4 regions of the Paenibacillus jiangxiensis genome follow, and region 2 is predicted to be linked to each of the others. Evidence: a T-box and tRNA genes for the amino acid it is inferred to sense, from the RefSeq annotation. Region 2 holds a T-box; the other regions hold tRNA genes.
The links. The T-box of region 2 lies ahead of argS (arginine--tRNA ligase). A T-box ahead of a tRNA ligase gene usually reads a tRNA of that ligase, here a tRNA-Arg.

Region 1 (4,192 bases), on a different contig from region 2:
TGTTCCGCATCCGCTAACGGAGTCGGACGATCAAAATGAGAAGCAAACAGTACACGGAAGCCCTGACGCTCCAGCAAAGAGGCATACTCGCCGATCGAGGGGAAGTACCAGGGATTGAGCTTGTCTGCGTCCCTGCCGAAATCGTCGGTGATCACCTCGGATATCGCTTTTACAATTTCTCCAACATTTCCTTTGCCGCCAAATTCGGCCACAAATCGCCCGCCCGGCTTCAGCGCATTCCATATACATGCCGCCGTCTCCTCCGCCTCCGGCACCCAATGCAGGGCAGCATTGGAAAATACCGCATCAAACGGTTCATCAAATGTCAAATTTTGCGCATGACCCACGACAAAGTCCAATGCAGGGTATTTGGCCTTCGCCTTAGCAATCATTTCAGAAGAATAATCCAGTCCAATGACTTTCGCTCCCTGACTGGCAATTTCATTGCTCAGCTCCCCTGTTCCGCAGCCCAGATCCAGAATGCGCTCTCCCGGCTCAGGAGCAAGCAGTTTCACAACCTCTTTTCCATATTGGGCCACAAATCCAAGCTTCGTATCGTAAAAATCCGGCTGCCACACATTCGATGTCATCCAAACCCCTCCTCCATAAGTGTCCTGTTATCTTTAATTATGTCACGCTTCTTTTGATCGCAAAAATATATAAAACAAATGACCATGATAGGATATATCTATAGCAAAGTTGCTAGCCCGTCCCTATAAAGCTGAAAAAGAGCCCTCTGTCGAGAGCTCCTGCTTGTGCTTGGATTTCACTGGGTAAATTATTTATTCCCTTTTACTGGTGCATAGAAGGTGCCTTCCACTTCCACGATGTCGTCCTGGTTCAGACGGTCCACCTCAATGATCGTGCGCGGCGGGTATGGTCCTTCTCCCCACAGCTCTTCCTGGACCTTGTTCACGATAGGACAATCTAATAAACCATCATTACAGTTGAAAAGTTTTACACACTTGACCATTAATGGCCGACTGCGTATAGCCTTTGTGGCCATCTTGCTTCTGCCGCCCGCAATTCTGGGCTGGTTATCGTATCAAACGGCCAAAGACGATGTAACAGCACAAATCTTGAGCAATACCCAGCAAACGGTTGAATCTGTAAACAAGCAGGTTTCCGGTTTGATGACCATGTCCAGTTTGCAACAACGGACGGCGTGCTTCTGAATTCTCCCCAGCAGACCTTCGCGGAAGGCTTTGATCCGAGAGAACGCGCTGGTACAGCAACGCTATCCAAAGTAAAGGGCAATCGTTTGTAAACAGCCCGATTATCAGCCAGGACGGGAAGGTTATCGTCGTTCCCTCCAATCAGTTTCCCAATTAACTGTCGAGGCGAATAAAAAGGCACTGAACGGCAACAACGTAGTCATTCAAACGGTTGAACATATGAATATGATCCATAATACCGTCAGCCATACAGCCGGCGTCGTCCATGCCCTGGAGATAAAACCCAGGAAATCGGCAATATTGTAAGCCTGATTACGGAGATTGCGAGCCAAACCAATCTGCTGGCTTCGAACGTAAAAAAAGCTTCCCGAAGGAAGCTTCTTTTTTACGTCCCAGGAGGGATTCGAACCCCCGACCGACGGCTTAGAAGGCCGTTGCTCTATCCAGCTGAGCTACTGGGACTTAAAGGTTATGTATGACAGTGCATTAATGAGTATAACATATTTCACGGTGGTATGGGAAGAGGTTTTTTAAATTAATCTTTCGCCGGGATTCTGCAACACTGCACCTGGATCGTAAGTATGGAAACGAAAGGAGTGTCTGTCATGAGGAACCTTTTATCCTCGCTCTGTTATTTCAGCATTTTTTTCGCACCCTTCCTGTTTCCGGTCATCGTATGGATCGCTGTCAGGGATAACTACGTGCAAAGTCATGCCAAGCGCGCGCTTTTCTCGCATTTCTTTCCCGTGCTGGCCGTCATTCCGCTGCTTTACTCGCTCGTATAAGAAAAACGTCTATCGACGTAATTCACAGAAGACAGACCGCGTTTAGCGGAAGTTTTTCTTGCGATATTAGGAGGATTATTCCAGGACGTTTATGCTTTCTAATATCTTCGCAAAGACCGGGGTTATTTGTCACCTTTCTCCTCCTGTTTGGCATAGTCTATCTTGTGGTGTTTGTATACAACATCTACAAGGGCATTCAGTCATTGCGTGAATATGCTTGATTTTATGAAAAATGCCCTAAAATTCGGCCATCAAGCCGCTGCTTTTGGGGCATTTTACTTTTTACCCTGCATTCCCGCCCGGACCGCGGGATCCGCCTCCGCCTTTCATGAACCGCAGCGGGTTGCGGCGGAACAGAATCACCAGCCGAAGCATGCCGCTGCAGCATGGCAGCTTCATTTCCCGAACTCTGCAGCCAGCTCGCTGTCCATCTTGCCGTGGGACAGCAACTCGCGTGTGAATCGTCCCCGCTTCTCATGCAAATCCTTCCCGTCTGCATCGCGGAATACGACATCCGTCACTTCCTCGAAAGCGGAATGAAGATTATTGTCGTACCAGTCGAGCTCCATATCCGCGTCATTGCGAATCATGCTCAGCATCCTGTAACCCTGCTCTCCTTCGGCAGGAGCAAGATATACAAGCAAGTCCGTATCCTCCACGCTCGCCGAATTCACCTCGATTTCCGCGCAGCGCACACCGTCCATCTCGGTAAATCTCCGAATTTTTGCATCTTTAATCGTATACATACGCATCCTCCTAAAAGTTTTGTGAGCGTTACTTCTTAAATCGACTTCGTACAAAACTCACTTCGGAAGCATGGGCTTGTCCGTGTCAGCCGCCAGCCGTTCTATGTTTGTAGTTTTCGGTAAGGACAGACATTTTATGCCTTCATCCGGCATATGTTTGTTTATACTTTTGCGGCCGGGGAGGAACTCCCTGCAGTGTATAAAGCGAGACCAGGAAGACAAGGAAGGGATGAACCTACATGTGCGGAATTACTGGATTTATACAGTGGAATAAGGATTTAACGGTACAATCGGAATTGCTGTCCGACATGACGCGTACATTGTCCCATCGGGGGCCGGATGCGGCGGGAACGTGGATATCCAATCCGTGCGCCTTCGGACACCGGCGTCTCAGCGTCATGGATCCCGAGAACGGAGCGCAGCCCATGATCCGCAAACGGGATGACTATACGTACACGCTGGTATATAACGGGGAACTGTACAATGCCCCCGAGCTTAAAATAGAGCTTCGGCAGAGGGGACACGACTTTTTAACTAAATGCGACACGGAGGTGCTGCTTGCTTCCTACATCGAGTGGGGGCCAGATTGTGTCGACCGGCTGAACGGTATTTTTGCTTTTGGGGTGTGGGATGAAAAAAGACAGCATGTTTTCATGGCGAGGGACCGTCTGGGAGTCAAACCGCTGTTTTACAGTGAAATCCAGGACGGTCTCATCTTCGGCTCCGAGCCCAAAGCGCTGCTCAAGCATCCCGAAGTTGAGCCTGTCGTACATGCAGACGGCCTTGCCGAGATCTTCATCATCGGGCCAGCACGTACTCCCGGGCACGGAGTTTACGCCTCCATCCGTGAGCTCCGTCCCGGGCATACGCTGATTCATGACCGAAGCGGAACGAAAATCCGCGCCTTCTGGAAGCTGGAAAGCATTGCTCACGAGGACGATACCGAACAGACCGCTCTCCGGGTACGGGAGCTGCTGCAGGATACGCTCGAACGCCAGCTCGCCTCCGATGTGCCCGTTTGCTCCCTGCTCTCAGGCGGGCTCGATTCCAGCGCATTATCCGCGCTTGCCGTCAGCTATTATACAAGGACGGAGCAAGGGATCATCGATACGTTCTCTGTGGATTATGTCGATAATGACAAGCATTTCAAAGAGCACTCCTTTCAGCCTGGGGCTGACGGACCGTGGATCAGACGCATGGCTGAGGAGCTTGGCACCAACCACCATTGGATCGAGTTTGATACGCACGAAGTGGTTGAAGCGCTTAATGCATCGACCGAAGCGCGTGATCTGCCGGGAATGACGGATGTGGACTCCTCGCTCTATCTGTTCTGCCGGGAGATCAAAAAACACGCAACCGTCGCAATTTCCGGTGAAGCAGCCGACGAGGTGTTCGGGGGATATCCATGGTTCCACCGGGACGAGATGCTCAACTCCGGAACCTTTCCGTGGGCTGTGGCACCGGAGCTGCGGGCAAGCCTGCTGAA
Region 2 (4,192 bases):
TATTCTCAGACGGCCTGTTATGTGAAAAGGTTTCACCTTATGGAAAAAAACATCTTTTTGCATAAACTGGCCCTTACATCTGGTTCGGGGCATGAAGGCCAAGCAGACGCAACGACCGTGCCAGAAGCTCTGCCGTTAGCTCAGTAATCAGCAGCCGCAAGGGCCCGCCATCCTCGATTCTTTCATGATGGTAAAAGCGGTTAAAGGACTGGGCCGTATCCAGGGCAAAACGGGCCATGACCCACGGCTCCAGCCGATTCACCGCGCGTTCCAGCGCCTCCGGGTAACGGCTGAGCTGTTTGAGCAGGGACCATCCGGCCTCACCGAGCTGGCCCGTGTGTCCTACCGAAATTTGTTGTTCAGTATTCGGACCAGTATTTAGTCCAGCCTTAAGTCCGGTATTCAGATCGGCTTCGCCACCTGCATGCTGCCCCTTTAACCGGTTCAATACACTTTTAATCCGGGCATGCGTGTATTGAACATATGGTCCCGTTTCCCCGTCAAAGCGCAGCGCATCCTCAAGCGAAAAATCGACCTCGTTGATCCGGTTGTTTTTCAAATCGCCAAAAATGACCGCTCCGATTCCGACCTGCTCGGCGACAGTTTGTTTGTCGAACAGATCAGGGTTCTTTTCCTGGATGACGGCCATGGCGCGGGACACCGCTTCATCCAGCACCTCGTTTAACATGATGACCTTGCCGCGCCGGGTGGACATTTTCTTCCCTTCAAAGCGCATCAGCCCGAAGGGAACATGCTCGCATTGCACAGCCCAAGCGGCTCCCATTTTACCCAGGACGGCAAACACCTGCTGGAAATGCAGCTTCTGCTCAGCCCCTACCACATACAGAAGGCGGTCAGCCTTCATTTCTTTTCTGCGGTAAATGGCCGTTGCGAGATCACGGGTCGGGTAAATGGTGGTACCGTCCGTTTTCAGGATCAGGCATGGAGGCATGCCCTCGTCATCCAGTCTTACCACCATAGCTCCTTCGCTTTCTTCTAGGAGCCCCAGGCTGCTCAGCTCTTCGACGACCGGTCTCATTTTGTCGTTATAAAAGCTTTCACCCAGCACATGATCAAACGTAACGCCAAGGCGCTTATACATCCGGTTAAATTCCTGCATGCTGATGTCCACAAAATAACGCCACAGCCGGTGCGCCTCGGAATCGCCTTCCTCCAGTCTGCGGAACCAGTCGCGTGCTTCCGTCTCAAGGGAAGGGTCCTGCTCTGCTTCATCATGGAACCGGACATATAGCTTCAGCGATTCGCCGATCGGGTCTTTGGCCAGTTCCTCGTCCTTACCCCAGCGCTTGTAGGCTGTAATTTGTTTGCCGAATTGCGTCCCCCAATCGCCTAAATGATTAACACTTATTGTCTCATAGCCTGCTTCCCTCAACAGACGGTACAGGGCAGCGCCGATCACCGTGGAGCGCAGATGGCCGATTCCGAACGGCTTGGCAATATTGGGGGAGGACATGTCAATCGCTACCCGCTTGCCCTGTCCCAGGTCAAGTTTGCCAAAGCCATCTGCGCCGATCTGCTCCAGCAGCGCCGGGGCGTAAACGGCCGGATCAAGCTTCAAATTCACATAAGGTCCAGCTGCTTCCGCGCTCACACCGTGGGTTTGATCCAGGGCCACGGCGAGCTCAGCCGCTACGTTTTGCGGGGACATCCGGCGTGATTTTGCGAATACAAAGCAAGGCAGCGCGGCATCCCCCCACTCGGGATTCGGGGGCTGCTCCAGCAACTGCAGCAGTTCATGCTCAGACAGGCCTGTAGGCCCGCTCAGCACCTGGGCGGCAATGTTCATAATCATGGACGAACACATCCTTTTTCTGAAATATATTAGCTGAAAATCAAAAAAGCCTTCGCCTCATAAAAGAGACGAAAGCTATGCTGCCGCGGTACCACTCTTCGTGAAGAGCCCTTGTTCGGACTCTTCCCCTCGATACTGATAACGGCAGTAAGCCGGACAGATCTGCCTACGGTCTCCCGTACTGGACCTGCCATCTCCAGGGTGCGCTTCACCGTGTGCCCCATGCCGGCTCCCACCACCCCGGCTCGCTGCTATGAGACTTGTACGGTTACTCTCCCGTTCGCGGACGTTAAATTTACATTATTATACTGATTCTGCGGCTTCGACACAAGCTTATATTTCCTCTTCTAACGTTAAATATTGATGAATTCGATGAAATGAAGTCTACGATTGCTTTCCATCCTTACACACGCACGTTGAGGAACTCATCCATCTCCACTGGGATGGGCTTACACGGTCACATTTCAAGTTACTCCCGCACGGGGAGTAACGACATCGAGGCACACAACGAACGCAGCCGCGCTATCTTTCAATCCATACTCCCGCACGGGGAGTAACATCAACCTGGCGTTTACCTGCAGGCATTGGGAACTTTCAAACCATACTCCCGCACGGGGAGTAACTTTTTGTGGTTATAATAAAATACAATTAGATGAAGCGCTTTCAATCCCAAAGCAGCTGAATATTTCCCCTTAGCCCTTTTCAGGAACGATTTGACCGCCTCATCTTTAAATGACAATCTGAACACCATCCTTCAAAATGTTACTTTTAAAAGTAGGCAGTACTTTTCCTGAGTCCCAGTCATCTTTGTTAAAGTACGTTACGCTTATAGGCGGCTCGTAGTACGGATTTATATCAAAAAGCATATCCGACAAATAGTGTCTATTCTCAGGACGATCCTCTAAATCTGTCAGAACCAACAAATCTATGTCACTTCCCGATTCAAAATCCCCCCGAGCTTTTGATCCAAAGAGAATGGCTTGTCTAACTTTGAAAGGATCTTTAATTTTGTGTAACACTTCTGTTAAGACCAGTTTTTCCTTCTCTACAAGGAAGTTCAGACTAGATATTTCTGAGCTGCGCATAAGTCTCACACCACCTTATCTTATTCCTGTGCAGGGAGTAACATTTGCGATGTAAAAATAAGCAATCGTATCCCGCTTTCAATCCATACTCCCGTGCAGGGAGTAACCGATGCGCCCGTTCCGGATGCGATGCCTGCTGCACCTCTTTCAATCCATACTTCCGTGCAGGGAGTAACGCGGGCTGTTTTGGCCCTTGTCCCGTAAGGGTTTGGAGGCTTAAAAGTGCGAACCCCCTAATCGAGTATCATTTTGAGCAATACATTTTGTATGAAAAACCTTGAAAAACCGCATAAAACCTGGTGGTGCGAATCTCCCGGGAATTTCATGTGCGCTTGGGGTTCGCACTCACGGTCGTCCACCAGACAATCTGCCACTCTTCCATTTATAATAGCATAATTTATACCAAACTAAGTAACATTAAACCTGTACTTGGATGCCGCCTTTTTGTTAGCAATGAAAACTGGTATACACCGAATCCCAATTCGGAGAGTTATTTGAAAAGCCATTTAATATTTGAATATTGTAAGTTCTGGTCTCCTTCTTGCGGTTTTCATTCAGATGGAAACAGTCTCTTATCCGAACTTCTAAAACCGAAAAAAAGGAGCCTCGGCAACCAGCCGGACTCCTTCTATCATCACCCTATATACAAATATCCCACTTCCTGAACGAGACAAGCGAGCAAGTTCCTTCGGCAAAAGCCTGAATGCCCAGCGATTCCGGGCCGGGATAAATGCGGCCGGTAAGGACATACTCGCCATCGCCGATAAACACCTCTACTGAGCTTTTGTCCACGAAAATGCGCAGCTCCAAACGTCCCTCTTGCAAACCGAGGTGTACTCGCCTCTCGCCCCCCGGTCCGATCCCTGAACGGTCACGGTTGAAACGGAACAGACCGTCGTTAGGACGGTACGACAGCACCGTCTCCTCGCCGCTGCCTACCCGTATCTTCAAACCGAATTCTTCAGTTATACCTGCTTCAAATTGAAATACAGCCTGCAGCTCATAGCTGTCTCCACCTGTCTCCAAGGTCTGCTCGCCTGTCAGCACCGTAACCGGCTGCTCGAACAGATTGGAACGGTATTTCTCCGTCTCTTCCAGCGGGCGGAACAGCAGCCTGCCGCCGTCGATGACCGCCTCCCGTGGCAGACTCATCGCGCCGGCCCAATGATGCCCTTGCTGGGTCGGCATCTCCGACTCCCACATATCCATCCAGCCGATGATGATACGCCGTCCCTTATCATCCACCGTCGACTGCGGGGCGTAGAAATCGAAACCATGATCCACGGGCGCATAC
Region 3 (4,192 bases), on a different contig from region 2:
TTTCGCTGCCGCGCCACTTTCTGGTGAATGTTCGCGACTTTCCGTTTGGCCTGATTGTACAGCGTCCAGCACAAGTTCAACGTTCGAATCATGAGTTCTTCCTGTGCGGGGCCGGCTAGAGGCGAAATGGATATGTGATTTTCACGAAGGATCACCGCCTTAATCAGAACGTATATTCCTATCATATCACACAAACATTAGACCAGGAAAACGCGCGCTTCATACCAACAGACAAGTGCATTTAGGCTTCGCCTAACCAAGCTTCATCCCCTACCTGCAGAGGAAGGGGACTTCTCTCGGAAAGATGTTAAAAACACGCACAAAATAACCACTCTAGTATAAACAACATTACTATCTTTTTCAAGGGGAAACCCTTGGGCCTGAATAAGGAAAACGTTTCCGGCCTGTCACAAGCCGCTCATGCCTGCCGCAACAAACTGTTTCACGGACCGGTATGCCTGTTCGTAACGGAAACGCATCGTATCCGTGATGCCATACATGACTCTTATTCCCTCTTCCTCGTCTCCGCCGGACAGCGTCTCCGCAACGGCCTGATGCAGCGCAGCCGCCCAAATATCCAGTAAGCTGTCGTCATCTGTAAGCATAGACCGATAGTCGTCCGTTCCATACACGGCCATCACAAATTGGGACCACAATTCCTGGGCAAAGTAGAAAAGCGCGGGCTCGTGCACTTCGGTCTGATCCGCCACCCGTTCCAGAATGCGAATGATGGGCTCCGGGAATTCGCTCGGCTGGAGAGGCACGCTCTCCACTTCGATCTCTGCCTTCATATCTCCCCTGTTAAAGGTGATGGTGCCCTCATGCCCACGCTTGCGCAGTGTCTGAATTACCCGGAACTGCAGCAAGGGATGCAATTTGGCTTCCTTCAGCCAGCGGATGAGCGCCTCGTCGATCTCCGGCTGGTCGAGATAGGACAGCTGTTCAAGAGCAAGCATGGTTTGCTCCGATAAAGGCTCGTTCATAGCCATGCGGAGAAGCTTCTCTCCGTAGCCTGCGTCCTGTTCAAGCTTGGAGCGAAGATGCCTTCTTGCGATTTCGTCCTCGCTGATGTCTTCATCATCGGGCTCTGCCGTCTCGGGTCCCTGATTCATATATTGAGGAAAGGCCGCTTCAAGCCACTGCAATAGGGCGTCCCACTCGTCGTAATGCTTTTGTTCCTGACCCTGACATTGCAGCAAAAATTGCAGTAGCCGCATGGCTTCCCCATAACGTTCATTTTCGAGCATCACCGTAAGCTGAATCTGGTAATAATCCAGCGTTCGGGGAAACAATACAATGTTATTTGCCGATTTGGCAGCACTGGAGTCCTTTATAAAGGCACCCCCTTTCAACCGAAAGCATAAATGATGTTAGATTATATGAGAAACGGAAGCTTATGTCCAACTTGTCCGCCTAACATATTTGCCGTTATTCTAACATACCCTTTTATAGAAGCAAAAAAACGTATATGGTGTACTATGTATGATGAATCGGGCAGGTGACTGATTTTAATTATAATTAACGGTTGCAAACCTCCTTCTAATATGGTATATTAATCTTCGCTTGAAATTTTATGTCCCAGTAGCTCAGCTGGATAGAGCAACGGCCTTCTAAGCCGTCGGTCGGGGGTTCGAATCCCTCCTGGGACGTAAATGAAAAACTCCCCTCCGGGGAGTTTTTTTATGTCCGGGGATGAGAACCCCAGTGGGGTTCGTCGGAGCATACGCTTCGATAGCGCTACTTCGCAGTCGGCCCGTTAGGGCCGTATCCCGACTGGGACCTTACACATTGCTCCCCTTCGGGGAGCTTTTTACGTCTGGGATGAGAACTCCATTGGGTTCATCGGAGCATTAGTTTCGATAGCGCTACTTCGCAGTCGGCCAACGTTCTTGGGACCAATAAACGGTTGTCGCAACCGTTTAGAGGCCAAGCGTTAGAAAAGTTTTGTGGTTACTCCAGCAACCCGCCTTACTGCTTCTTCTAACGACACCATATTAGACTCCTGCATCCCTCGCTGCTTCACTTCAACATAACCCTCGCCAGCCCTTTTGCCCACGATAATTCTCCAAGGAATCCCAAACAGATCGGCATCATTGAACTTGACCCCCGGACGCTCTTCGCGGTCATCCAGCAGCACCTCGACACCTGATCCAATTAAATCCTGATACAGCTTTTCCGCTGTCTGCATCTGCAGCGTATCCTTTGCAGACACAGGGATAATATGAACCCGGAAAGGAGCAATTTCCTCCGGCCAGATGAGCCCGTGTTCGTCATAACACTGTTCTGCCACCGCAGCCATGAGCCTCGACACACCGATGCCATAGCAGCCCGCAACAGGAGTCAGGCTTTGTCCGTCTGCCTGCAGCACTTGAGCGTTAAATGCAGCAGTATATTTATCCCCCAGCTTGAAAATATGCCCCACTTCAATCCCGCGCTGCATCGACAATTCGCCGTTACAGCGGGGGCATGCATCGCCTTTAGCCGCATTGCGGTAATCGCCCGTCCGCTCCAGACTGAAATCCCTCCCCGGCCGGACACCGCGCAGATGGTAATCCGTCTCGTTGGCTCCGACGATGCCCTGGCTCATAAGCGCTACTTCCTGATCTACAAGAAACAGCAGGCTGAGGCCAACAGGCCCTGAAAAACCGGATGATGCTCCGGTCCAGTCCACGACCTCCCCACTATCGGCCAAACGAAGCTCCTGCGCTCCCAAGGCATTCTTAACCTTAATCTCGTTGACCTCCCGGTCTCCTCTGACCAGCACGGCAACCGCCGCTCCATCTGCGTTAAACAGAATGGTTTTGATAAATGAAGAAGCCGGCTCCCTGCAGGCTGCCGAAAGCTCTTCAATTGTGCGCAAACCCGGCGTGTGGAATCTCTCCGGCACAGCATATTCCGCATTAATCCCGGCAGGTTCAGTCCCGTTTTGAGTCAAACGCAAACGTACCTCAGCCTTTTCCAAATTGGCCGCGTATCCACAGCTGCCGCAGACTGCAATCGTATCTTCACCGATGCCCGAAAAGGCGATAAACTCATGGGAACCGCCCTCTCCACCTATGGCTCCGGCATCCGCCTCCACTCCCCGGTATTCCAGGCCGAAGCGGCTAAGAATGCGCTCATAGGCTGCATGCATCACTTCGTAGAAGGCATCGAGGCTCTCGTAATCGTTGTGAAAAGAGTATGCATCCATCATCAAAAACTCCCGGCCGCGCAGCAGCCCAGACCGTGGACGAAGCTCGTCACGGAATTTCGTTTGAATTTGAAAAAACGCCACAGGCAGCTGTCTGTATGATGAAATCTCCTGCTTGATCAGTGAGGTGATCACTTCCTCATGAGTTGGTCCAAGCGCAAACTCGCGATGATGCCTGTCTTTAAGCCGGATTAGCTCAGGTCCGTACACTTCGTATCTCCCAGAAGTTTTCCAAAGCTCCGCGGGCTGCAGTGCAGGCATTAGCATCTCCTGTGCTCCTGCATGACTAAGCTCTTGACGAATAATGGCGGAGATTTTAGACAATACGCGAAAGCCCAATGGCAGATAGGTGTACACCCCCGCCGCCAGCTGCCGGATCATACCGCTCCGCAGCAGATAACGATGTCCTGCAGATTCCGCATCAGCAGGAGCTTCTCTCCATGTAGGAACAGCAATCTGGGTCTGTCTCATCTTTATACCCATTCCTTTCGCTTCGCTCAAGGCAAAAACGGAATGAAATCCGTTAGCCATAAGCGTTTTTTTGTATGCTTGAGTTACGGGGAACCCCCACCCTGCCCAAATGCAAAAAGACGCATTCGTCAAGGGACGAATGCGTCGTGGTACCACCCTTATTCTGCGCGGGCTTAAGAATTTACATAAAACATGCGCTTCTCATGTCGATAACGGAACGACCCGGCAAATGAGCGGCTAGCGGGATAGGATGCGTACGACCGTGCCGCGAAACCTTACAGCCAAGGGTTTCTTCTCTGTCGGCAGCCGAATCGGAGCATATGGTCCCGTTCAACACCTTTGAATATTTCCTTCATAATTTTTCTATAAAATTACATTAGGCAGTATCACATTGTCAAGCCTTTTCAACCGGCAGCTCCAGATCAGCCGCACGCGCATTCGATTCGACCTGCTCGGGGGTTTTGCATCCCGGGATAACACTCGTAACGGCAGGATGCTGCAGACACCAGGCCAAGGCCCACTCGGCCATCC
Region 4 (4,192 bases), on a different contig from region 2:
CAAACCCAGGTAACCTTGAAATGGAACGGCAAGGCCCTTCAGACGAAAGGGCTTATGATCAAAGGGCAAACCCTGATACCGGTCGCGGCCCTGAGGGATGATTTGAAGCTGCCTGTGTCGTATAATGCGTCCGACAAGTCTTATACGATCGGCGCCAACTATAACAAGCTGAAAATTGCAATGGGGTATGATGAGCCGTACGTCAATGTAAACGGGGTACATACGGTTGATATGCAGGCCCGAATGGTCAATAACCGACTCTTTGTTCCTATCGGCCACCTGAAGGCTTATCTCGGCATTGACGCTGCCTGGAACGCAGCCGCCAAGACGGTCAGCATGACCAAAAGCCAGCTGAATTCCGTCTCCATCAAAACGGTAAACCTGTCCCAGGAAAAGTCGGATACGGTGAATTTCGATCTGAAATATCCTCAGCTCACAGGCAACCAGGCTGGTGTGGATAAGATCAATGCCGTGCTGAAGCAGCACGAAGAAAAGGTGCTGGCAGAGATCAAGAAGCAAATCAAAGAGATCGGAGAAGCTACCCCAGACCGACCTTATCAATTTGAAAGCAATTATGCCGTGATCTACAACAGGGGAGGTTTTATCAGCCTGATTGTGGATGACTATTCCTATTATGGCGGCGCTCACGGCTCCACTGCCCGCACAGCATTTACATTCTCCCTGGAGGATGGCAAGCAGTTGGGACTTGGCGATGTGTTGAAAGCTAATCCGGATTACAAGAAGACGCTGAACAACAAGCTGCTCAAGCAAGTGCCGGTATCCAACGGATATTTGGATGGCTTTAAGGGGCTTTCGGATAAACCGGATTTCTATGTCACTGGAACAGGCATCGTTATTTTCTTCCAGCAGTACGAGTATACCGCTTATGCGGCTGGTATTCCGGAGTTCTACTACGCCTTTGCTGATCTGCTCCCCGCCGGGGCCAAACCGTTCGGAAAATAAATTCGGAAAAAAAAGAAAATCCGCCCCACGTTCCTGCTGCAGGAACATGGGGCGGATTTTTTGTACATGCTGCTTATAAAAATTTGTTCGCGGTTCGCGGCTTAGACTCCTTGTGGAGGAGTGCTGGAAATCACCTGATCGATCAGACCGTATTCTTTGGCTTCGTCAGCCGTCATGAAGTAGTCGCGGTCGGTATCCTTCTCGATGCGGTCCAGCGGCTGGCCGGTACGCTCGGAGAGGATGCGGTTCAGCTTATCCCGCATTTTCAGGATACGGCGCGCACGGATTTCGATATCCGTCGCTTGGCCTTGAGCGCCGCCCAGAGGCTGGTGAATCATAACCTCACTGTTCGGCAGAGCGAAGCGCTTGCCCTTGGCACCTGCATTCAGCAGGAATGCGCCCATGGAAGCGGCCATCCCTACGCAGATAGTGGATACGTCGGGTTTGATAAACTGCATCGTATCGTAAATCGCCATGCCGGCTGTGATGGAACCGCCGGGGCTGTTGATGTACAGGTGGATGTCTTTTTCCGGATCTTCCGCAGTCAGAAACAGCATTTGCGCGATAATGGAGTTGGCGACCACGTCATTCACGTCAGACCCGAGGAAAATGATACGGTCCTTCAGCAATCTGGAGTAAATGTCATAGGCTCTCTCACCGCGGTTGGTTTGTTCAACGACCATAGGAATGTAGCTCACGTAAAACCCTCCCTTAAATATGTGCTAGGATACGTACTACCTGATACAGGTAAAGTCTCCATAATAAACTGTTACCGTATTACCCACATCATAAACAATTTCAAGCAAAAAGTCAAAGAAAGTCAAACTATTGGTGAAAAAAAAGAGCCCTCTGCGCTCCCGTTGGTTAAACAGTATATATAAACTCAAATAAATGGCGCGCCCGCGAGGAATCGAACCTCGATCTCAGGCTCCGGAGGCCTACGTCATATCCATTGGACCACGGGCGCATATTTCAGTATTCCTATGAAATAGGACACAAAAATGATTATATGCGACTCATTGGCAAAATGCAAGTTTTTATTTCAGCGGTCTGGCAAATAACTTTTACGTTAATAATAGTTGCTGAACCGCTGCGCATAATCGGCTGGAGGAATGAGAAATATAGGTTCTGACACTTGCATGTGAGGTTGGAATTGGTTAAAATGATTGTGGGACTTAAAAAGTTAACCCGGGACATTTTAAGACCAACCAAGGCCACAAAGTGAAAGATGAACCAGTAGAAGTCTGCGGGAGTGGAAAGCATGCGAAATATATTAGAAATTCAGAAGCAGCTTCTGCCCGATCTCACGGATGTATTGAAGAAAAGGTATACTATCCTTCATCAGATCATGCTGTCAGACGTCATTGGGCGCAGAACGCTTGCGGCATCGTTACATATGACCGAACGTGTGCTGCGCGCCGAAACCGATCTTTTGAAAGCCCAGGGCCTTATAGAGATTGAGAGTATTGGCATGCGGGTGAGCGAAGCCGGCAGGGAGCTGCTGGAGCAGCTTGAGCCCATTGCCAAAGAGCTGTTCGGATTGTCTTTGCTTGAGGACCAGATCCGTCAGGCTTACAACCTGCGCAAGGTGATTGTCGTGCCAGGCGATTCGGATACGTCGCCGATGACCAAACGGGAGTTGGGACGGGCTGGAGCGAAGGCGCTGCTGAGCGTTATGGGGGATGAGGATATTGTGGCCGTTACGGGCGGCACCACCATTGCTGATGTGGCTGAGCACCTGACGACACCGTCCGGCGGACCGATGAAGGGCGGATGGTTTGTGCCGGCCCGCGGGGGTTTGGGTGAAAGCCTGGAAATGCAGGCAAACTCCATCGTGTCCAAGATGGCCCGCAACGTAGGAGCGCAGTACAGACTGCTGCATGTGCCGGATCTGTTGAGCCAGGAGGCCTATGAGTCGCTTGTCCAGGATCATATGATTCAGGAGATTGTGGAGACGATCCGCAAGAGCCGGATTATTATTCATGGGATCGGCAATGCCATGGCAATGGCGAAAAGGCGCAGGCTTGACCCGGATACGGTGGCGGAGATCCAGGCTGAAGGAGCGGTGGCTGAATCTTTTGGCTACTACTTTAATGAAAAGGGTGTCGTTGTGCACCGGATGCTTACCATTGGGCTGCGTCTCGAGGACATTATGAGGACGGATATCGTTCTCGGCATCGCCGGGGGCGCGAGCAAGGCGGCGGCGATTCGGGCTGTGCTGCGGTTTGGTCAGGAGGACATTCTGGTCACCGACGAAGCGGCGGCGGAAATCATCGTACGCAATTTCTGAGTTGTTTTTAAAGGAAGTACTTTAATAATTGTTGTCTTGACTGGCCTCACCGCCTGTCTTGAATAAATAAAAACATACAAAACTTGGGAGGAACTTACTCATGGTTAAAGTAGGTATTAACGGTTTTGGACGTATCGGCAGACTGGCTTTCCGTCGTATTCAAAATGTGGAAGGCATTGAAGTAGTAGCAATCAACGACTTGACTGACGCCAAAATGTTGGCTCATTTGCTGAAATATGATACAACTCAAGGACGTTTCGACGGAGACGTTGAAGTACATGACGGCTTCTTCAAAGTAAACGGCAAAGAAGTTAAAGTTCTGGCTAACCGCAACCCTGAAGAGCTGCCTTGGGGCGAACTGGGCGTTGACATCGTGCTGGAGTGCACAGGCTTCTTCACGACTAAAGAAGCAGCCGAAAAGCACCTGAAAGGCGGCGCTAAGAAAGTTGTGATCTCCGCACCAGCTACAGGCGACATGAAAACAATCGTGTACAACGTAAACCACAACACACTGGATGGTACTGAAACCGTAATCTCCGGTGCTTCCTGTACAACTAACTGCCTGGCTCCTATGGCTAAAACATTGAACGACAAGTTCGGTGTTGTGGAAGGTCTGATGACTACAATCCACGCTTACACTGGCGATCAAAACACTTTGGACGCTCCGCATGCTAAAGGCGACTTCCGTCGTGCACGCGCTGCTGCCGAGAACATCATTCCTAACACAACTGGCGCTGCTAAAGCGATCGGTCTGGTTATCCCTGAACTGCAAGGCAAACTGGACGGTGCTGCACAGCGCGTTCCGGTTGCAACTGGTTCCCTGACTGAGCTGGTAACTGTTCTGGAGAAAAACGTAACTGTAGACGAAGTCAACGCAGCAATGAAAGCAGCTTCCGATCCGGAAACTTACGGATACACAGAAGACGAAATCGTATCTTC

Region 1: it has a tRNA-Arg gene. The T-box ahead of argS (arginine--tRNA ligase) is inferred to sense a tRNA for this amino acid. The anticodon was not compared.
Region 3: it has a tRNA-Arg gene. The T-box ahead of argS (arginine--tRNA ligase) is inferred to sense a tRNA for this amino acid. The anticodon was not compared.
Region 4: it has a tRNA-Arg gene. The T-box ahead of argS (arginine--tRNA ligase) is inferred to sense a tRNA for this amino acid. The anticodon was not compared.

Annotation. Positions count from the first base shown of each region.
Region 1 covers NZ_JBJURI010000020.1:82,986-87,177, reverse strand. The annotation lists gene ACI1P2_RS19080 (methyltransferase domain-containing protein) at 1-590, opposite strand, end outside; gene ACI1P2_RS19075 (RidA family protein) at 779-916, opposite strand; tRNA gene ACI1P2_RS19070 (tRNA-Arg) at 1,564-1,637, opposite strand; gene ACI1P2_RS19065 (DUF4870 domain-containing protein) at 1,781-1,960, shown strand; partial or broken gene ACI1P2_RS31485 (DUF4870 domain-containing protein) at 2,095-2,181, shown strand; gene ACI1P2_RS19060 (hypothetical protein) at 2,356-2,706, opposite strand; gene asnB (asparagine synthase (glutamine-hydrolyzing)) at 2,946-4,192, shown strand, end outside.
Region 2 covers NZ_JBJURI010000003.1:133,074-137,265, forward strand. The annotation lists gene argS (arginine--tRNA ligase) at 74-1,813, opposite strand; T-box leader at 1,875-2,106, opposite strand; gene ACI1P2_RS04230 (nucleotidyltransferase domain-containing protein) at 2,542-2,898, opposite strand; gene ACI1P2_RS04235 (glycoside hydrolase family 32 protein) at 3,538-4,192, opposite strand, start outside.
Region 3 covers NZ_JBJURI010000020.1:88,198-92,389, reverse strand. The annotation lists gene ACI1P2_RS19105 (transposase) at 1-92, opposite strand, end outside; gene ACI1P2_RS19100 (hypothetical protein) at 408-1,247, opposite strand; tRNA gene ACI1P2_RS19095 (tRNA-Arg) at 1,576-1,649, shown strand; gene ACI1P2_RS19090 (proline--tRNA ligase) at 1,934-3,661, opposite strand; gene ACI1P2_RS19085 (aldo/keto reductase) at 4,056-4,192, opposite strand, start outside.
Region 4 covers NZ_JBJURI010000029.1:24,923-29,114, forward strand. The annotation lists gene ACI1P2_RS24055 (PdaC/SigV domain-containing protein) at 1-963, shown strand, start outside; gene clpP (ATP-dependent Clp endopeptidase proteolytic subunit ClpP) at 1,065-1,661, opposite strand; tRNA gene ACI1P2_RS24065 (tRNA-Arg) at 1,856-1,930, opposite strand; gene ACI1P2_RS24070 (sugar-binding transcriptional regulator) at 2,225-3,253, shown strand; gene gap (type I glyceraldehyde-3-phosphate dehydrogenase) at 3,354-4,192, shown strand, end outside.